DNA from 4 places in the Sphingopyxis sp. 550B genome. Region 2 is predicted to be linked to each of the others. Evidence: predicted binding sites of a transcription regulator. Region 2 holds the regulator's gene; each other region holds the start of a gene.
The links. The regulator LexA, encoded in region 2, represses DNA repair genes until DNA is damaged. The targets are predictions, from matches to a motif close to GTTCCNCNCTTGTTCT.

Region 1 (4,201 bases), 920 kb from region 2:
GGCCTGCCTTCCCAAGCGTTGAGATATCGGGCCAGCTGGGTCTTGTCGAAGCGGCGCTCCTTCGGCGTCTCGGCCCTAAAGGATCGACGCGTATCAGCCTTCGCCTCGGCTATGCCTTCCGCCACACCGTAGGTTCCCCGGGCACGTTCGTAGAACCAGCGAGCACGTCCATCTGGTGACCAAGTGTTATTTGCCAAATTCTCCACTTCACGATGAAAGGGGTCGTTTGCCGAAAAGTCGGCCGGTTGCACCGTGTTCTGGGTGTTCGCTGATTTCGATATACGTGCAACCATCTGGTCGAGCATTTCACCCCCAGACCGCACATGAATTATCTTTGCTGGAACAAGCACATCATCGAGATTGGCCCCATCTTTGACCTTGGCCCGATGCAATGATGCCGTGGTCTGGCCCCCATTGACGATCTGCAGCCCTCTCAAAGATTTGATCCCGAGCCGATCAGGTGTCAGCTCCAATTCGTCCACCGTGGCAACGATGCCATTGTTATATGCCAGAAAGTGTCCGGGCTCCTTTAGCAGCGTTTCCCTCAGGCCGGCATTTGCTGTCTTCTTGCCGCGGACGCCGAGAAATGCGCGAACGTTCAATTCGAGAAGTCGGGTATTGAATTCAGCATACATGGAGCAAAGCGCATTGCCAGGTATGGCGGCCAGATATGTATCAAAATCGGAACCGTCCCGTTCGCGTACGGCCAAGCAGCTCAGCGGCGATCCGGTCAGTTCTTCGAAATTTACTTCGATATCCTCTCGGGACACCGACGATCCGGCGGCGCGGCTTAACCGGATACTGTCAAATATGTCGACTCGAACCTTTGTCCCCTCAATTACATAGTCTTCGAGGCTCTTTGCCGGTGCAATACCACGCGTCACGAGCACCAGTCGGATCAGAGAAATATGCCCATGCGCAGCATCAATCTGCCGACTGAACTCCTGAAGCTCTGGCGGAATACTCGTGATCTGAGAAACACGGCTGGCTTGGCGGTACAGTCTGACCGACTGATCGGCAACGTTCCTGACCTGCGCAAGCGTCAGTCGTGCGTTTGGCTCAGCCGCAATCAGATTGAATACGGTAAGAACCTCAGCATCTTCATCCAGATACCCCCCGACAATTGACGCCTTTCCTGTACCTGAATCAAATACGCCAGGAAATATCTGCAAGTCATCGATCACTTGCGCCTCAGCAAGCAGCCCAGATGAATCGACAGCAAAATCGATTTCTTCATCCGGAAAAGCATCAAAATCTGATACGGCGAGCTCAGGGCTCAACAAGTTTTCGCCGCTGCTCGATGGCATTCAAATTACCCCATTTTTGAATCGACAACGTCTTGAGAAGTTTAGGTTGGCCACGCTTAAGAATCGATGCAAGCTTTTGATGGACAGTCGGCGGCCATGAATTCGCTCGCTCCAGATTCGCACCACGGCAATCCTCACCTTGGAGGAGAGGTCGGTGCCTTTTGCGGACACGGATGCACGAGCCGTCCATTTCACGCGCGGCAATCCCTGACAGCCTGATATGCGGCCCTTCGGCGCACCAGATCGGGCCGTCACCATCCCACACCGCTGTCGGGGTGCAATTGAAGGACTGGCCAGCGGGTACAATCGAGGCGAGAAGGAGCGCGATCACTGGTATCTGGTAGTCATGATCGGTTCGGCAGTGAAGACATTGACGATCTGGCCTGGAACCATGGTTGCCGATTTACCGGTAATGATCGCAGCCCCAAGCAGCGCGCCCGCGGTGTTGCCGCGGCCTTCCTGCCGGTGCATTCCGCGCAGCTTGTAATTCGCCTGACCAACGCGAACCCAATCGAAGGACAGCTCGAATTTCGCTGATTTTCCAACGATTCCTTTGCCCGTCCGCCATGTCACCTGGGCCCCGACCGGCGAACCGCGAGGAATGACGACGACGCCTTGATATTCGACATCATTGACGACGAGAAATTCGCGCGTGGTCCCTTCCTTCATCTTCTTGGAGGTGATTTCATTGGCCGGCGTCACCTGGACCAATGTGTTGACCGGCAAAGTGATCGTACGCGGCGCGGGCTGGGTCACGGCGGGCGCGTCGCCGGTCGACTGCGCGATCGCCGGTACGGCGGCAAGCGCAGCGGCCGCGCCGATAGAAATCAAGATTTTCATGAACTCACTCCCCCTCAACCGCGACGACGCGATTGTTCTGCGACAGCCCGAATAGGGAAAGCTTCTTATCATATTGTCAATTGGCAGAAGATGTCACTATGGCGGCAAAGACATTCATATATTATATTGATTTACAATTATATACATAGCGATCTTTGCCCAAATTATATGTCTCGCCTTGGCATCGCTGCAGAGAATTCCTTCAAGAGACGGCCAGCCTTCGCATGGCAGGTTGGCCAGCAAGCCGCTGCTTATAGTGGCAGTGCTGGTTGGTCTGCGGACGTCGCACCAGGGTCATGTTTCTCGATCGCCGCAACAACCGCGCGCGCCAACTCCTGAGCGGCATCGGACCGGATATGAGGCGCCGGCGCCGTGATGCCGACGCGCGCCCAACCCGGCGCGGTGAGGATGGTTTCGGCGATTCGATTCGTGTCTATCTGCTCCATTGCCAAATGAGAACATAGAGAGAACAATAACGCAAGAGGAACGCGATGGGCCGATGGCGCGGCGCGCGGTGGGGCCGCTTCCGATTGCCAAGGGCGCGCGAATTATCGCCGTTTAGCGGCGAATGAAAAAGATTGGCGGCGACGCTTCGCGCGCTTCCGCTTCGGCGATCGGTCGCGATCGAGCGGCAAACAGGGCGGCGGGCGGCGCCGCAACCGACGATCCGCGCCGGCCTGCGACGCTCACCATATAAGCGCGCGTCTCGCCGAGTAGGTCCGACCGCCCCGCGAGCCAGGCCGAATAGCGCGCCGGCCCCGCGTTGTAGGCTCCGAACAGGCCGGGATAACCGAAGCGGTCATACATGAGCCGCAGATAATAGGTTCCCGCCAGGATGTTGTCGCGGGGCGCGTGCGGATCGTTCCCCAAGCCGAGCCGCGCGCGCATGTCCGCCCATGTCCCCGGCATGAGCTGCATGAGGCCCATCGCCCCGGCGCGACTGACGATCGGGCGCCCGTCCAGCGTCGTGCGTCCGCCGCTTTCGGCGCGCATCACGCGCTCGATCCATGCAACGGGAACGCCGTAGCGCGCCGATGCCTCTTCGATATAGGGTCGCCAACGATCGACCGACTGCGCTTCGGCGGGCGAAGCCGCGACCAGCGCCAGCGCGGCAAGAGCGACCCTCACCGCCGCCATATCAGCCGCGCCTTGCCGACAACATCGTCCGCCTCCGTAACGCCGAAATAGCGCCCGTCGAACGACGCGCGGCTATCGGTCATCAACAGGAAAACCTCGCCCGTCCCCAACTCGGCGCATCCCGACCACCACGGCATCGGCCGACCGGCACCGTCGCGATCGAGCCGGCGCGCGACAAGCCGCCCGTTGACCATCACGCGCGCGCCAACGGCGCAGACCTCATCGCCCGGCACAGCGGCAACGCGCTTCACCAGCGGCACGTTCGCTGGAAGATAATGGCGCCGCGCCGCAAACATCCGAAACCCGACCGGAACGTGCGCGATCACCATGTCGCCGCGCGCGAGCGGCGCGGCCTCGCCGACCGCATAAAGGCCGACCGGCGCACTGGCGCTGGCGTTCCATAGCAGCCACGGGCGCGGTTCGATCAGCAGGGTCGAGACAAGCGCGCCGGCCAGACCGCCGAGCGCAATGCTCCAGCCCAGCAAGCGTTTCGGATGGGCGGGGCGCAGCAGCGGCCCCGCGACCGGGTCTATGGCGGCGCGATCAGTCACGGCCCGCGCCCGCTTTGACGGTGCTGCGCGACCAGGCATCGAGGTCGTCGATATGGTATCGGACGCGCTGGCAGGGCCGGAAAAAGCGCGGCCCGGTGCCGTTGGTGCGATGCACCTGCAAGGTGCGCAGCGAGACGCCGAGATAATGGGCGGCCTGTTTGGGACTTAGAAAGGGAGAGCCGCGCCTGGCCTCCTTCGCCCGTTCGATGCTGTCCTGCTCTTCCATGCTGATTCCTGCTCCGCGGCGCCACGTCGGCGAAACCGGAAACATGGGCGATGGCGCAGCACCGCGGAGGTGTCGGATTCGCCAAAGCGCAAATCCGACACCCCTCGCGAGACGCCCGGATCAATCAGGATGGAGGGGTG
Region 2 (4,201 bases):
CGCCGGCGGCCAACCTGCCCGGCGGCTACGACTTCGCCCAGCGCGCCTGGTTCGACGGCATCGGTGCGGTCGGGACGGTGCTGGGAGAGGTCGCGCGCGCGCCCGGAGCGGGCGAGCGACGCCAGCCGCTGCGCGCGCGGCTCAGCGCACATATCCACACCGCGGTGCCGGGATCGCCCGGCGGTGTCGCCGCGGCGCTCGTCACCGGCGACCGTGGCGCGATCGCCGAGACGGATGACGAGGCGATGCGCCGCAGCGGGCTTGCGCACCTGCTGTCGATCAGCGGCCTGCACGTGACCGCGGTGATCGGTTTCGTGATGCTGCTCGCGATGCGGCTGCTCGGGCTGAGCCGGCGCCTCGCGCTGGCGGGGCATGTGTTGCCGCTGGCCGCCGCCGCGGCGGCGCTGGCCGGGGCGGGCTATACCTGGCTTGCCGGAGCGGAAGTGCCGACGCTGCGTTCGTTGATCGCGGCGCTGCTCGTGCTCGCCGCCTTCCTGATGGGGCGCGAGGCGATCACGCTGCGCCTCGTCGCGGCGGGTGCGCTGCTCGTGCTGCTGTGGCGCCCCGAAGCACTCGCCGGACCCAGCTTCCAGCTCAGCTTCGCCGCGGTGACGGCGATCATCGCATTGCACGAAAGCCGCTGGATGCGCACGTTCCTGGCGCGGCGCGACGAAGGCACGGCGCTTCGTCTGCTGCGCGCCGCGGCGGGATTGCTACTGACGGGGCTGGTCGTCGAGGTCGCGCTGGCGCCGATCGCGCTGTTCCATTTCCACAAGGCGGGGCTTTACGGCGCGCTCGCCAATATCGTCGCGATCCCGCTGACGACCTTCGTCATCATGCCGATGGAGGCGCTGGCGCTGCTGTTCGACGGCGTCGGGCTCGGCGCGCCCTTCTGGTGGGTCGCCGAACAGGCGCTGCGGTTGCTGATCGCGCTCGCCCACCGGGTCGCTTCGGCGCCGGGAGCCGTCGCGACGCTGCCCAGCTTTCCGCCGGGCGGTTTCGCGCTTGCGCTGTTCGGCGGCCTGTGGCTGCTGCTGTGGCAGACGCGCTGGCGGCTCGCCGGGGTGGCGCCGCTGCTGGCGGGGGCCGCCATCCTGCTCGCGCAGCCGCGTCCCGACCTGCTGATCTCCGGCGACGGACGCCACATCGCCGCGGCCGTTCCCGGCGGCGGCTATGCGCTGCTACGCGCGCGGGCGGGGGACTATATCCGCGATTCGATGGCCGAAGCGGCAGGGATCGACGTCCCCTTCACCGCGCTCGCCGATCTCGACCATGTCGAATGCAACGCCGATTTCTGCCGCTGGCGGCAGGGGCAGGGCGCGACACGGCGCATCATCCTCGCCGCGCGTGGCCGCGACCGCATCGATGGCCGCGCCATGGCCGCCGCCTGCGCCGCGGCCGACGTGGTGATCAGCGACCGCTGGCTGCCACGCGAATGCATCGGGCGCTGGCTGACGATCGACCGCGACAGTCTGGAAGCGAGCGGCGGTCTTGCGCTCTATCTGGGCGAGCGACCGCATGTCGCCACCGCGCTGCGCGCCGGCGACGCGCATCCGTGGCGGCGACCGCAACAGGTCAGTGGTAACGACGAAGCAATCCCGACAGGCGGCCCTGCACGATGACGCGCTCGGCCTCGTAGCGCTGCGGTTCATAGGCGCTGTTCGCGGGATCGAGCCGGATCATCGGCCCTTCGCGGCGGAAATATTTGAGCGTCGCATCCTGTCCGTCGACGAGCGCGACGACGATATCGCCTTCGCGCGCGGTGTTCGCCTTCTGGATCAGCGCATAGTCGCCGTCGAGAATCCCCGCTTCGACCATCGAATCGCCCGACACTTCGAGCGCATAATGCTCGCCCGCGCCAAGCAGCGCGGCGGGAACCGAAAGCTGGTTGTGATCCTCGAACGCCTCAATCGGCACGCCGGCGGCGATGCGGCCGTGCAGCGGGACCTCGATGATGTCGTTGGCGGCGATCGGCTTCAACGCCGGCGCCGGCTTGCGCAGCGGCACGACGGTGTCGCGCGCCGGCGCCTTCGCCGCCTCGGGCAGCTTGAGCACTTCCAGCGCGCGGGCGCGATTGGGCAGGCGGCGCAGGAAGCCCCGCTCCTCGAGTGCGCTGATCAGCCGGTGGATGCCCGATTTCGACTTGAGCCCGAGCGCATCCTTCATCTCCTCGAACGAAGGCGAAATTCCGCTCGCGTCGAGGCGCTGCTGGATGAAGTGGAGCAGTTCGTGCTGCTTCGCGGTCAACATCTCTCGGTCTCCATGCTGTCAATGGACATATAGAGAACGATAGTGGAACAGAGCGGAACTTGTCAAGCGATGACGGAGCGGCTTGAGCCGTGGACGCCGTCAGCCCTCCAGCAACGTCCGCGTCGCTACGGTCACGTCCGCCTGCCGCATCAGGCTTTCGCCGACCAGAAAGGCATGGACGCCGCTCCGGGCGAGGCGCTGGCAGTCGGCATGGGCGGCGATGCCGCTTTCGCCGACGAGCAACGTGCCCGGTGGAACGCGCTTCGCAAGCCGTTCGGTGACGGCAAGGTCGGTCTCGAAGGTACGAAGATCGCGGTTGTTGACGCCGATCAGGCGCGATCGGAGGTGGGTGAGTGCGCGGTCGAGCTCGGCCTCGTCGTGCACTTCGACCAGCACGTCCATGCCGCGTTCGAGGGCGGCCGCCTCGATCTCGCGCATCGGCCCGTCGTCGAGGGCGGCGACGATGATCAGGATCGCGTCGGCGCCGATCGAGCGCGCTTCGGCGACCTGCCACGGGTCGATCATGAAATCCTTGCGCAGCACCGGCAGGTTGCAGGCGGTGCGCGCGGCGATCAGAAATTCCTCATGCCCCTGGAACCACGGCGCGTCGGTGAGCACCGACAGGCACGCCGCGCCGCCGGCTTCATAAGCGCGCGCATGGTCCGCCGGATTGAAATCCTTGCGGATCAGGCCCTTGGAAGGCGAAGCTTTTTTGATTTCGGCGATCAGGCCGAAGCCGCCCGCCGCGATCTTCGCCTCGAGAGCCGCCGCGAAGCCACGCACCGCGCCCGCGTCGATCGCATCAAGCTGCGTCACCGATCGGCTCTTGCGGCGCTCGGCGACCTCTTCGGCCTTGGTGGCGAGGATTTCGGTCAATTTGTTCATATGGAATGCTTTTCCGGGCGCTGGGCGTCATTCATCGGTAGGCGATCCAGCAATCGAGCAGCGCGTTGGCAAGCCCCTTGTCGATCGCCTCGGCGGCTTCCTCGACCCCGTCGACGAGGCTGTCGACCGCGCCCGCGACGACAAGCGCCTCGGCGGCGTTGTAGAGCACCGCGTCGCGATAGGCGCCGTGCTCGCCCCGCAGCAGGTCGCGCAAGGCCCTGGCATTATAGCTGGCGTCGCCGCCGCGGATCGCAGCGATCGGATGCGAGGGCAGACCGGCGTCGGCCGCGGTGCTGCGCTGCATCTGCACGCCGTCGGGCGTCACCACCGCCACCTCGTTACCGCCCGCGAGCGACAGCTCGTCGAGCCCTTCGTCGCCCGAAATGACGCGCGAATGGTCGGTGCCGAGCCGGTGCAGCGCTTCGGCATAGACCGGAACATAGGCGGGGCGCGCGATGCCGATGAGCTGGCGCGTCACGCGCGCCGGATTGGCGAGCGGCCCCATCAGGTTGAAGATGGTGCGGCGCGCCAGCGCCTGACGGATCGGCTGGATGCGCTTCATCGCCGGATGATGGTTGGCGGCAAAGAGGAAACAGATGCCGAGGTCGGCGAGCTGCGCCTCCGCCATCCGCCCGGCGCGCTCCATGTCGAGCCCGAGCGCCTCGAGCGTGTCGGCCGCGCCGGATTTCGAGGAAGCGGCGCGATTCCCGTGCTTTGCGACGGGAACCTCGCACGCCGCGACGACGATCGACACCGCGGTCGAGACGTTGAGCGTGTGGTGGCCGTCACCGCCGGTGCCGCAGACGTCGATCGCGCCCGCGGGCGCCTGGATCGGGATCAGCCGCTCGCGCATCGCCTGCGCCGCGGCGGCGATCTCGATCATCGTCTCGCCGCGATCCGAAAGCGCGGAGAGGAAGCCGGCCACCTCCTCGTCGCGGCCGCCGCCGTCGAGCATCGTTGCGAAGGCATGCGCCGCCTCGTCGGGTTCGAGGAAGCGGGCGGGGTCGGGAAAGGGGCCGAAGCGGCTCATGCCGCCTGCCGCTCGGCGACCGGCAGCCCCGCCAGC
Region 3 (4,201 bases), 750 kb from region 2:
TCGATGACCGGTGCCTCCTTGCCGCCCAACGAGCGGTGGTAGGCATCATAGGCGATCTCCAGCCCGCCCAGGTCGGCGATATTCTCTCCCATCGTCAGTTCGGGATTGATGAAGGCGCCCGGTGCCGCCTCATAGGTCGCATATTGCGCGCCGAACCCTTTCGCCTGCGCCTCGAAGCGCGCGGCGTCCTCGGCGGTCCACCAGTCGCGCACCGCGCCTTCGGCATCGATCTTGCGTCCCTGGTCGTCGAAGCCGTGCACGATCTCGTGCCCGATCACCGCCCCGATCGCGCCATAGTTGACCGCGTCGTCGACGGACTCGCTGAAGAAGGGCGCCTGAAGAATGCCGGCGGGAAAGACGATCTTGTTTTCCAGCCCGCCGTTATAGGCGTTCACTTCCTGCGGGTTCATCGCCCATTTCTTGCGATCGACCGGCTTGCCGAGGTCGGATAGCAGATAGGCATATTCGAAAGCGGCGCTGCGTTCGACGTTGCCATAGAGGTCGGCAGGATCGATCTTCAGTCCCGAATAGTCGCGCCACTTGTCGGGGTAGCCGACCATCACGTCCATCCGTGCGAGCTTGGCGAGCGCCGCCTCCTTTGTCGCGGGCGCCATCCAGTCGTTGGCGCGGATGCGGTCGGCCATCGCCAGCTTCAGATTCGCGACGAGCTTCTCCATTTCCGCCTTGGCGCTCGGCGGGAAATAGGCGTGGGCATAGGTTTCGCCGACCAGTTCGCCGAGGCTGCCGTCGACGAGCCGCAGGCCCCGTTTCCAGCGCGGCCGCAACTCCGCGACACCGCTCATCGCCTTGGTGAATTCGAACCGGCTGTCGACCCAGTCCTTCGACAGATAGTTCGCCGCATTGTCGGCGACGTGGAACTGCTGCCACGCCTTGATCGTGTCGAGCGGCGTCTTCGCATAGAGAGCAGCGATGTCGCGAACGGCGGTGTTTTCGTTGACGATGATGCGCTTCTGAGGCGCGATCCCGGCGCCGGCGAACCAGGCCGCCCAGTCGAGTCCGGGCGCATAGGCGGCCAGTTCGTCGGACGACATCGGATTGTTGATCTTGCCGAGGTCGCGGCGGTCGGCGATCGGCCAGCTCGCCCGGGCGATTCCGGTTTCGAACGCCAGGATCGCATCCGCCGCCTTTTCGGGCGCCGGATCGCCGATCATCGTCATCGTCCGCACGATATAGGCGCGATAGGCATCGCGCTGCGCCTGGAAATCGTCCGACAGATAATATTCGCGGTCGGGCAGCCCCAATCCGCTCTGGCCGAGCCACAGCACGTTCGTCGTCGGATCGGCCGAGTCGGCATAGGGCTCGCCGGAAACGACGCTGAAACCGAAGGCGCCCTGCGATTGCCCCATGAAGCGCGCCATCGCGCTCTTGTCCCCGATCGCCCGCACCCTGGCGATGTCGACCATCAGCGGTTTGCTGCCCAGTGCCTCGACCCGCGCTTCGTCCATGAAACTCTGGTAGAGGCCACCGAGCTGGCTGATCGCCGGTGCGCCCGTCACCAGTTGGCGGAGCTGGCGCTGGGTCAGATTATAGACGTCGTAATCGACCCCCGCCGACGGCTGGTCGGCCGGAATCTCGGTGCGCGCGGACCAGCCGCCGTTGGCATATCGGTCGAAATCGTCGCCCGGCTTCACCGACGGATCGCGCGCCGACAGGTCGACGCCCCACGCCCCGAAGGTCAGCGCCCGAAGCGACGCCGCGTCCGCATCTGCCGCTGCGGCAGACGCCGTCGTATCGCGCGCCGGCGCCGGCATCCCCGCCAGCATCGCGGCCATCGCCAGCATCGCCGCCCCCATGTGGATCGACTTCATCTTCTTCTCCCCGTTTCGCACGCCGTCGCGGTCGGACGGCGGATATGCCATGCTTGTTCGCCCTTGGCGGCAGGGGGTCAAGCGAGCGGGCGAACATTGGTCGAAGGGTTCGGCGGGTTGGTGGAAAGTTCGCGTCGATCGTCGCATTGCGGGCCACCTTCGTGCTTCCTATTTAAGAGGCGACGCTCGCCTCTTGCGCGTCGAGAACAAATCTGGAACACACCCCTCCCATGAGTCTCACCCACATTTCGGTGCGCGGCGCGCGCGAGCATAATCTCAAGGGCGTCGACGTCGACCTGCCGCGCGACAGCCTGATCGTCATCACCGGCCTTTCCGGGTCGGGCAAGTCCAGCCTCGCCTTCGACACCATCTATGCCGAGGGGCAGCGGCGCTATGTCGAGAGCCTGTCCGCCTATGCGCGCCAATTCCTCGAGATGATGCAGAAACCCGACGTCGAACATATCGACGGTCTGTCGCCGGCGATCAGCATCGAGCAGAAGACGACGAGCCGCAACCCGCGCTCGACCGTCGCGACCGTCACCGAGATTTACGACTATATGCGCCTGTTATGGGCGCGCGTCGGCATCCCCTATTCGCCCGCCACCGGCGAGCCGATCAGCGCGCAGACGGTCAGCCAGATGGTCGACCGCGTAATGGAATTGCCCGAAGGCACGCGCGCCTATCTGCTCGCCCCCGTCGTGCGGGGCCGCAAGGGCGAATATCGCAAGGAACTGGCGCAGTGGCAGAAGGAAGGCTTCACCCGCGTCCGCATCGACGGCGAATTCCACGCGATCGAGGATGCCCCCGCGCTCGACAAGAAATACAAGCATGACATCGAGGTCGTCGTCGATCGCATCGCGGTGCGCGAGGGCATCGAGACGCGGCTCGCCGACAGCTTCGAGACGGCGCTGAAGCTGGCCGAGGGGCTGGCCTATGTCGATCTGGCGGACACGACGGTGGCGGAGGCGCTGTCGTCTAATGGTAAGACTACGGATTCCAGTTCGTCCGTTCGTGCTGAGCTTGTCGAAGCACCGTCCTCCGAAGAACAGGGCGGCCCTTCGACAAGCTCAGGGCGAACGGGAATGAAGAATGTTGGGATACCGTCGAACCGCATCATCTTTTCCGAGAAATTCGCCTGCCCGGTCTCGGGCTTCACCATCGCCGAGATCGAACCGCGCCTGTTCAGCTTCAACGCGCCGCAGGGCGCCTGCCCCGCATGCGACGGGTTGGGCGAGCGGCTCGAATTCGATCCCGACCTTGTCGTCCCCAACCACGCGCTCAGCCTCAAGAAGGGCGCGGTGGTGCCGTGGGCGAAATCGAACCCGCCCTCCCCTTATTATATGCAGGTGCTCGAAAGCCTCGGCAAAGCCTATGGGTTCAGCCTCGAAACGCCGTGGCAGGACCTGCCCGGCGAGGTGCAGCTCGTCATCCTCTACGGCAGCGGCGGCAAGCCGGTCGAACTGACCTTCCGGGACGGCAAGCGCACCTATACCACGCACAAGCCGTTCGAGGGGGTGATCGGAAACCTCAACCGCCGCATGCTCCAGACCGAAAGCGCGTGGACGCGCGAGGAACTCGGCAAATATCAGACCGCGCAGCCGTGCGAGACCTGCCACGGCGCGCGCCTGCGCCCCGAACCGCTCGCGGTGAAGATCGCGGGCGAGGACATCAGCCAGTCGGCGCGGCGGTCGGTTGCAGACGCCCTCCACTGGTTCGGCACGCTCGAAGAGAAATTGAACGCGCAGCAGAAGCAGATCGCCAAGGCCATCCTCAAGGAGATCAACGAGCGGCTCGGCTTCCTCAACAATGTCGGGCTCGACTATCTCAACCTCAACCGCACCAGCGGCACGCTGTCGGGCGGCGAAAGCCAGCGCATCCGCCTCGCCAGCCAGATCGGCAGCGGGCTGTCGGGCGTCCTCTACGTCCTCGACGAACCGTCGATCGGCCTCCACCAGCGCGACAACGACCGGTTGCTCGCGACGCTCAAGCGGCTGCGCAACCTCGGCAACACGGTGATCGTCGTCGAGCATGACGAGGATGCGATCCGCACCGCCGACCATATCGTCGACATGGGCCCCGGCGCCGGCGTTCATGGCGGCGAGGTGGTCGCCGAGGGCACGCTGGAACAGGTGCTGGCGAACGAGAAGAGCCTGACCGCCGCCTATCTGACCGGCGCGCGCCGGATCGAGGTGCCGCCGCATCGCCGCCCCGGCAACGGCTTCGACCTGGTGCTGAAGGGCGCGCGCGCGAACAATCTGCGGAACGTCACCGCGAAGATTCCGCTCGGCACCTTCACCTGCGTCACCGGGCTGTCGGGCAGCGGCAAGTCGAGCCTCGTCATCGACACGCTCTACGCCAGCGCGGCGCGCACG
Region 4 (4,201 bases), 620 kb from region 2:
TCGGGCGCGCTCGGCATCGAGGCGCTGTCGCGCGGCGCCGCGCACTGCCTGTTCGGCGAGCAGGACAGGGACGCGCTCGACGCGCTGCGGAAAAACCTCGCGACACTGGGTGCGGGGCAGCGCGCCGAGATTCGCGCCGGATCGGTCCTTTCCCTCGGTCCCGCGCCGCGCGCCTGCGACCTGCTGCTGTTCGACGCGCCCTATGGCACCGGCGCCGGCAGCGTCGCGCTCGACAAGCTGGCCCGCCTCGGCTGGGCCGGCCCCGACAGCTGGGTTTCGATCGAGACCGCCGACCGGGAAGCGGTCGATGTCCCCGGCTTCGGAATCGAGGCGGAGCGCCGCGTCGGCAAGGCGAAGCTGACCCTGCTGCGCCGCGCCTGACCATCGTTCAGCCGGCGGCGGCGCCCTGCCGGCGCACCATCAGCAGCCCGATCCAGCTGACGACCCCGGCCAGCGCCAGATAGAGGCCGACGACCTGCGTCCCGCCCCAGTCGCCGAGCGCCTGCGCGATGATCGGCGCCAGCGCGCCGCCCAATATGCCGCCGACGTTGAAGGCGACGGACGCGCCGGTGTAGCGCACCTCGACGGGGAACAGCGCGGTCAGCCAGCTGCCGAGCGGGCCATAGACCAGCCCCATGACGAACAGCGATGCCGCGAGCCCGAGGAAGATGAGCGGCCACGATTGCGACGCCAGCGACGGCCCGAACAGCAGCCCGATCAGGATCGTCGCGCCGCACCCCCAGGTCAGCACCCGCTGCGCGCTGACCGCGTCGCTCGGGTAGCCGGCATAGACGATCCCCACCGCCATGAAGAGGATCGCGCCGAGCTGGATCAGCAGGAACTGCTCCTTCGGATAGCCGAGCGCCGTCGTCCCGTGGGCCAGCGCGAAGCTGGTCGCGAGATAGAAGATCGCGAAGCAGGCGACGACCGCGAAAGTGCCCGCGAGCGTCGGGACGAGGTGGCGGCGGAACAGCTCGCCCAGCGGCACCGCGACGGGCGCCTGCCTTTCCAGTGCGTCGGCGAAGGCCGGCGTCTCACCGATCTTGAGCCGCACCCAGAGCCCGAGCCCGACGAGCACCGCCGAGACGAGAAAGGGGATGCGCCAGCCCCACGCCGCGAACTCCGCATCGCTGAGCCACAGGCCGAGCAGCAGGAACAGGCCGTTGGCGGCGATGAAGCCGACCGGCGCGCCGAGCTGCGGAAACATGCCGAAGCGCGCACGCCAGCCCGGCGGCGCATTCTCGACCGCCAGCAGCGCCGCCCCGCCCCACTCGCCGCCGAGCCCGAACCCCTGCCCGAAACGCAGGATGCACAGCAGCAGCGGCGCGACCCAGCCGACCATCGCATAGGTCGGCAGGAACGCGATCAGCAGCGTCGAGGCGCCCATCAGCATCAGCGAGGCGACGAGCGTCGACTTGCGGCCGATGCGGTCGCCGTAATGGCCGAAGACGATCGCCCCGACGGGCCGCGCCAGGAAAGCGAGCCCGAAGCTCATGAAGCTCAGCATCAACTGCGCCGAGGGTGATTCGGATGGAAAGAACAGCGGCCCGAACACCAGCGCCGCGGCGGTGCCGTAGATGTAGAAATCGTAGAATTCGACCGCGGTCCCGACGAGGCTCGCGGTCAGGATGCGCGCCTGCGCGCGATAGGGTGTCAGATCCACGGGCGGCGCCCCTTCCCTTCGTGATGGCGGGTCGCTTTGAACGGATCATGCGCTCCGGCGCAAGACCAAAGACCGTCCGCCGCGCAGCGCCGCCGCGTCCCGCCGCCTTGCACTGGACAGCATCGGCGCCGTTCCCTAATCGTTCGCGCGTGAACAGCCGCCCAGCCTCCCCGCCCGATCTTCCCCCGCCGCACCCATCGGACCCGCCCTATCTGCAGGGGCTGAACGGCCCGCAGCGGCAGGCGGTGCTGACCACCGAAGGCCCGGTGCTGATGCTCGCAGGGGCAGGCACCGGCAAGACGGCGGCGCTGACGGCGCGGCTGGCGCACATCATCGCGACGCGGCGCGCGTGGCCGTCCGAAATCCTGGCCGTCACCTTCACCAACAAGGCGGCGCGCGAGATGCGCGAGCGCATCGGCCGGATGATCGGCGACGCGGTCGAGGGGATGCCGTGGCTCGGCACCTTTCACAGCATCGCGGCGAAGATGCTGCGCCGTCACGCCGAACTGGTGGGACTGCAGAGCAATTTCACCATCCTCGACACCGACGACCAGCTTCGCGTTCTCAAGCAGCTCATCCAGACCGAAGGGCTCGACGAGAAGCGCTGGCCGGCGCGCCAGCTCGCGGGGCTGATCGACAAGTGGAAGAACCGCGGCCTGACCCCGCCCGACCTCGACGCCGCGGACCGCGAAGCCTATGCCGATGGCAAGGGGCAGCATTTCTATGCCCTTTATCAGGCGCGGCTCAAGACGCTGAACGCCTGCGATTTCGGCGACCTGCTGCTCCACATGCTGGTGATATTGAAGACGCACCGCGACGTGCTCGAACAGTATCAGCAGCGCTTCAAATATATCCTCGTCGACGAATATCAGGACACCAACGCCAGCCAGTATCTCTGGCTCCGCCTTCTCGCGCAGGCGCGCAAGAACATCTGCTGCGTCGGCGACGACGACCAGTCGATCTATTCGTGGCGCGGCGCCGAGGTGGCGAACATCCTGCGTTTCGAAAAGGATTTCCCCGGCGCGACCGTGATCCGCCTCGAACAGAATTACCGCTCGACCCCGCAGATCCTTGCCGCCGCCTCGGCGCTGATCGCCCAGAATTCGGGGCGGCTCGGCAAGACGCTGTGGACCGATCTCGACGCGGGCGACAAGGTCCGGGTGGTCGGCGTCTGGGACGGCCCCGAGGAAGCGCGGCGGATCGGCGAGGAGCTCGAAGACCTCCAGCGCCGCGGCACCAGCCTCGACCGCGCCGCCATCCTCGTCCGCGCGCAGTTCCAGACCCGCGAGTTCGAGGATCGCTTCATCGCCATCGGCCTCCCCTACCGCATCGTCGGCGGCTACCGCTTCTACGAACGCGCGGAGATTCGCGACGCGCTCGCCTATCTGCGCCTCGTCCAGTCGAGCGCCGACGACCTGGCCTTCGAACGGATCGTCAACGTGCCGAAGCGCGGGCTCGGCGACAAGGCGGTGTCGCGCATCCACCAGTTCGCCCGGATCGAGCGCACGCCGCTGTTCCATGCCGCGGCGCGGATCACCGAGACCGACGAGCTGACCCCGCAGGCGCGCCGCCAGCTCGCGAACTTCGTCGCGATGATGCGCAGCTGGCAGGCGAAGGCGAACGACCTGCCGCACCCCGAGCTGACCCAGCTGATCCTCGACGAATCGGGCTACACCGCGATGCTTCAGGCCGACCGCAGCGCCGAAGCGGCGGGGCGCCTCGAGAACCTCTCCGAACTCGTCCGCGCGATGGAGGAATATGATTCGCTTGAAGCCTTCCTCGAGCATGTCAGCCTCGTCATGGACCGCGACAACGACGACCAGACGGAGACCGTCACCATCATGACGATCCACGCCGCGAAAGGCCTCGAATTCGATCATGTCTTCCTCGCCGGATGGGAAGACGGCGTCTTTCCGTCGCAGCGCGCGATGGACGAGGGCGGCACCGCGAGCCTGGAGGAGGAGCGCCGCCTCGCCTATGTCGCGATCACCCGCGCCCGGCAGCGCGCGAGCATCTATCACGCCGCCAACCGCCGCATCTACGGCCAGTGGATGAGCAGCATTCCGAGCCGCTTCATCGCGGAGATTCCGCCCGAGTTCGTCGACAGCAAGAACAGCTTCGGCGGCGGCGCGTCGCTTTGGCGCGCCAACTGGTCGGCGCAAGGCGACCCGTTCGCGCATGTCGCGACGCAGAGCCCGGCACGCACGGCGACCCGCGGCCCGGCATGGCAGCGCGCGCTGGCCGCGTCCTCGACCATCACCCGGGCCCCTGCGCCGAGCGAAGGCGCCCCCGCCGCCTCGGTCGGCGCGAAGCCGCGCGCCGACCTGGCGATCGGCATGCGCGTGTTTCACGAGAAATTCGGTTACGGTCGGATCATCGACGTTGACGGCAACAAGCTGGAGGTCGAATTCGAGCAGGCGGGCACCAAGCGGGTCCTCGACGGCTTCGTCCGCGCCGCCTGAGGGCGTGGGCGGGACGATGGGGGACGTTCCGTCCTTCATGTATTGGATCGACACTTCGTCATTGCGAGCGAAGCGA

Region 1: a site for LexA is predicted at 2,603-2,618, ahead of AC2S9W_RS11935 (DUF6771 family protein). Genes of this name have one in related genera too.
Region 3: a site for LexA is predicted at 2,033-2,048, ahead of uvrA (excinuclease ABC subunit UvrA). Genes of this name have one in related genera too.
Region 4: a site for LexA is predicted at 1,794-1,809, ahead of AC2S9W_RS13360 (ATP-dependent helicase). Genes of this name have one in related genera too.

The regions. Positions count from the first base shown of each region.
Region 1 is NZ_CM171610.1:2,547,861-2,552,061, reverse strand. Features, by position in the region: gene AC2S9W_RS11945 (AIPR family protein) at 1-1,307, opposite strand, end outside; gene AC2S9W_RS11940 (hypothetical protein) at 1,635-2,147, opposite strand; gene AC2S9W_RS11935 (DUF6771 family protein) at 2,399-2,593, opposite strand; gene AC2S9W_RS11930 (lytic transglycosylase domain-containing protein) at 2,706-3,284, opposite strand; gene AC2S9W_RS11925 (S26 family signal peptidase) at 3,272-3,835, opposite strand; gene AC2S9W_RS11920 (helix-turn-helix domain-containing protein) at 3,828-4,061, opposite strand.
Region 2 is NZ_CM171610.1:3,465,875-3,470,075, reverse strand. Features, by position in the region: gene AC2S9W_RS16090 (ComEC/Rec2 family competence protein) at 1-1,622, shown strand, start outside; gene lexA (transcriptional repressor LexA) at 1,576-2,250, opposite strand; gene trpC (indole-3-glycerol phosphate synthase TrpC) at 2,350-3,135, opposite strand; gene trpD (anthranilate phosphoribosyltransferase) at 3,167-4,165, opposite strand; gene AC2S9W_RS16070 (anthranilate synthase component II) at 4,162-4,201, opposite strand, start outside.
Region 3 is NZ_CM171610.1:2,712,378-2,716,578, reverse strand. Features, by position in the region: gene AC2S9W_RS12780 (M13 family metallopeptidase) at 1-1,880, opposite strand, end outside; gene uvrA (excinuclease ABC subunit UvrA) at 2,060-4,201, shown strand, end outside.
Region 4 is NZ_CM171610.1:2,846,854-2,851,054, reverse strand. Features, by position in the region: gene rsmD (16S rRNA (guanine(966)-N(2))-methyltransferase RsmD) at 1-381, shown strand, start outside; gene AC2S9W_RS13365 (MFS transporter) at 389-1,657, opposite strand; gene AC2S9W_RS13360 (ATP-dependent helicase) at 1,813-4,125, shown strand.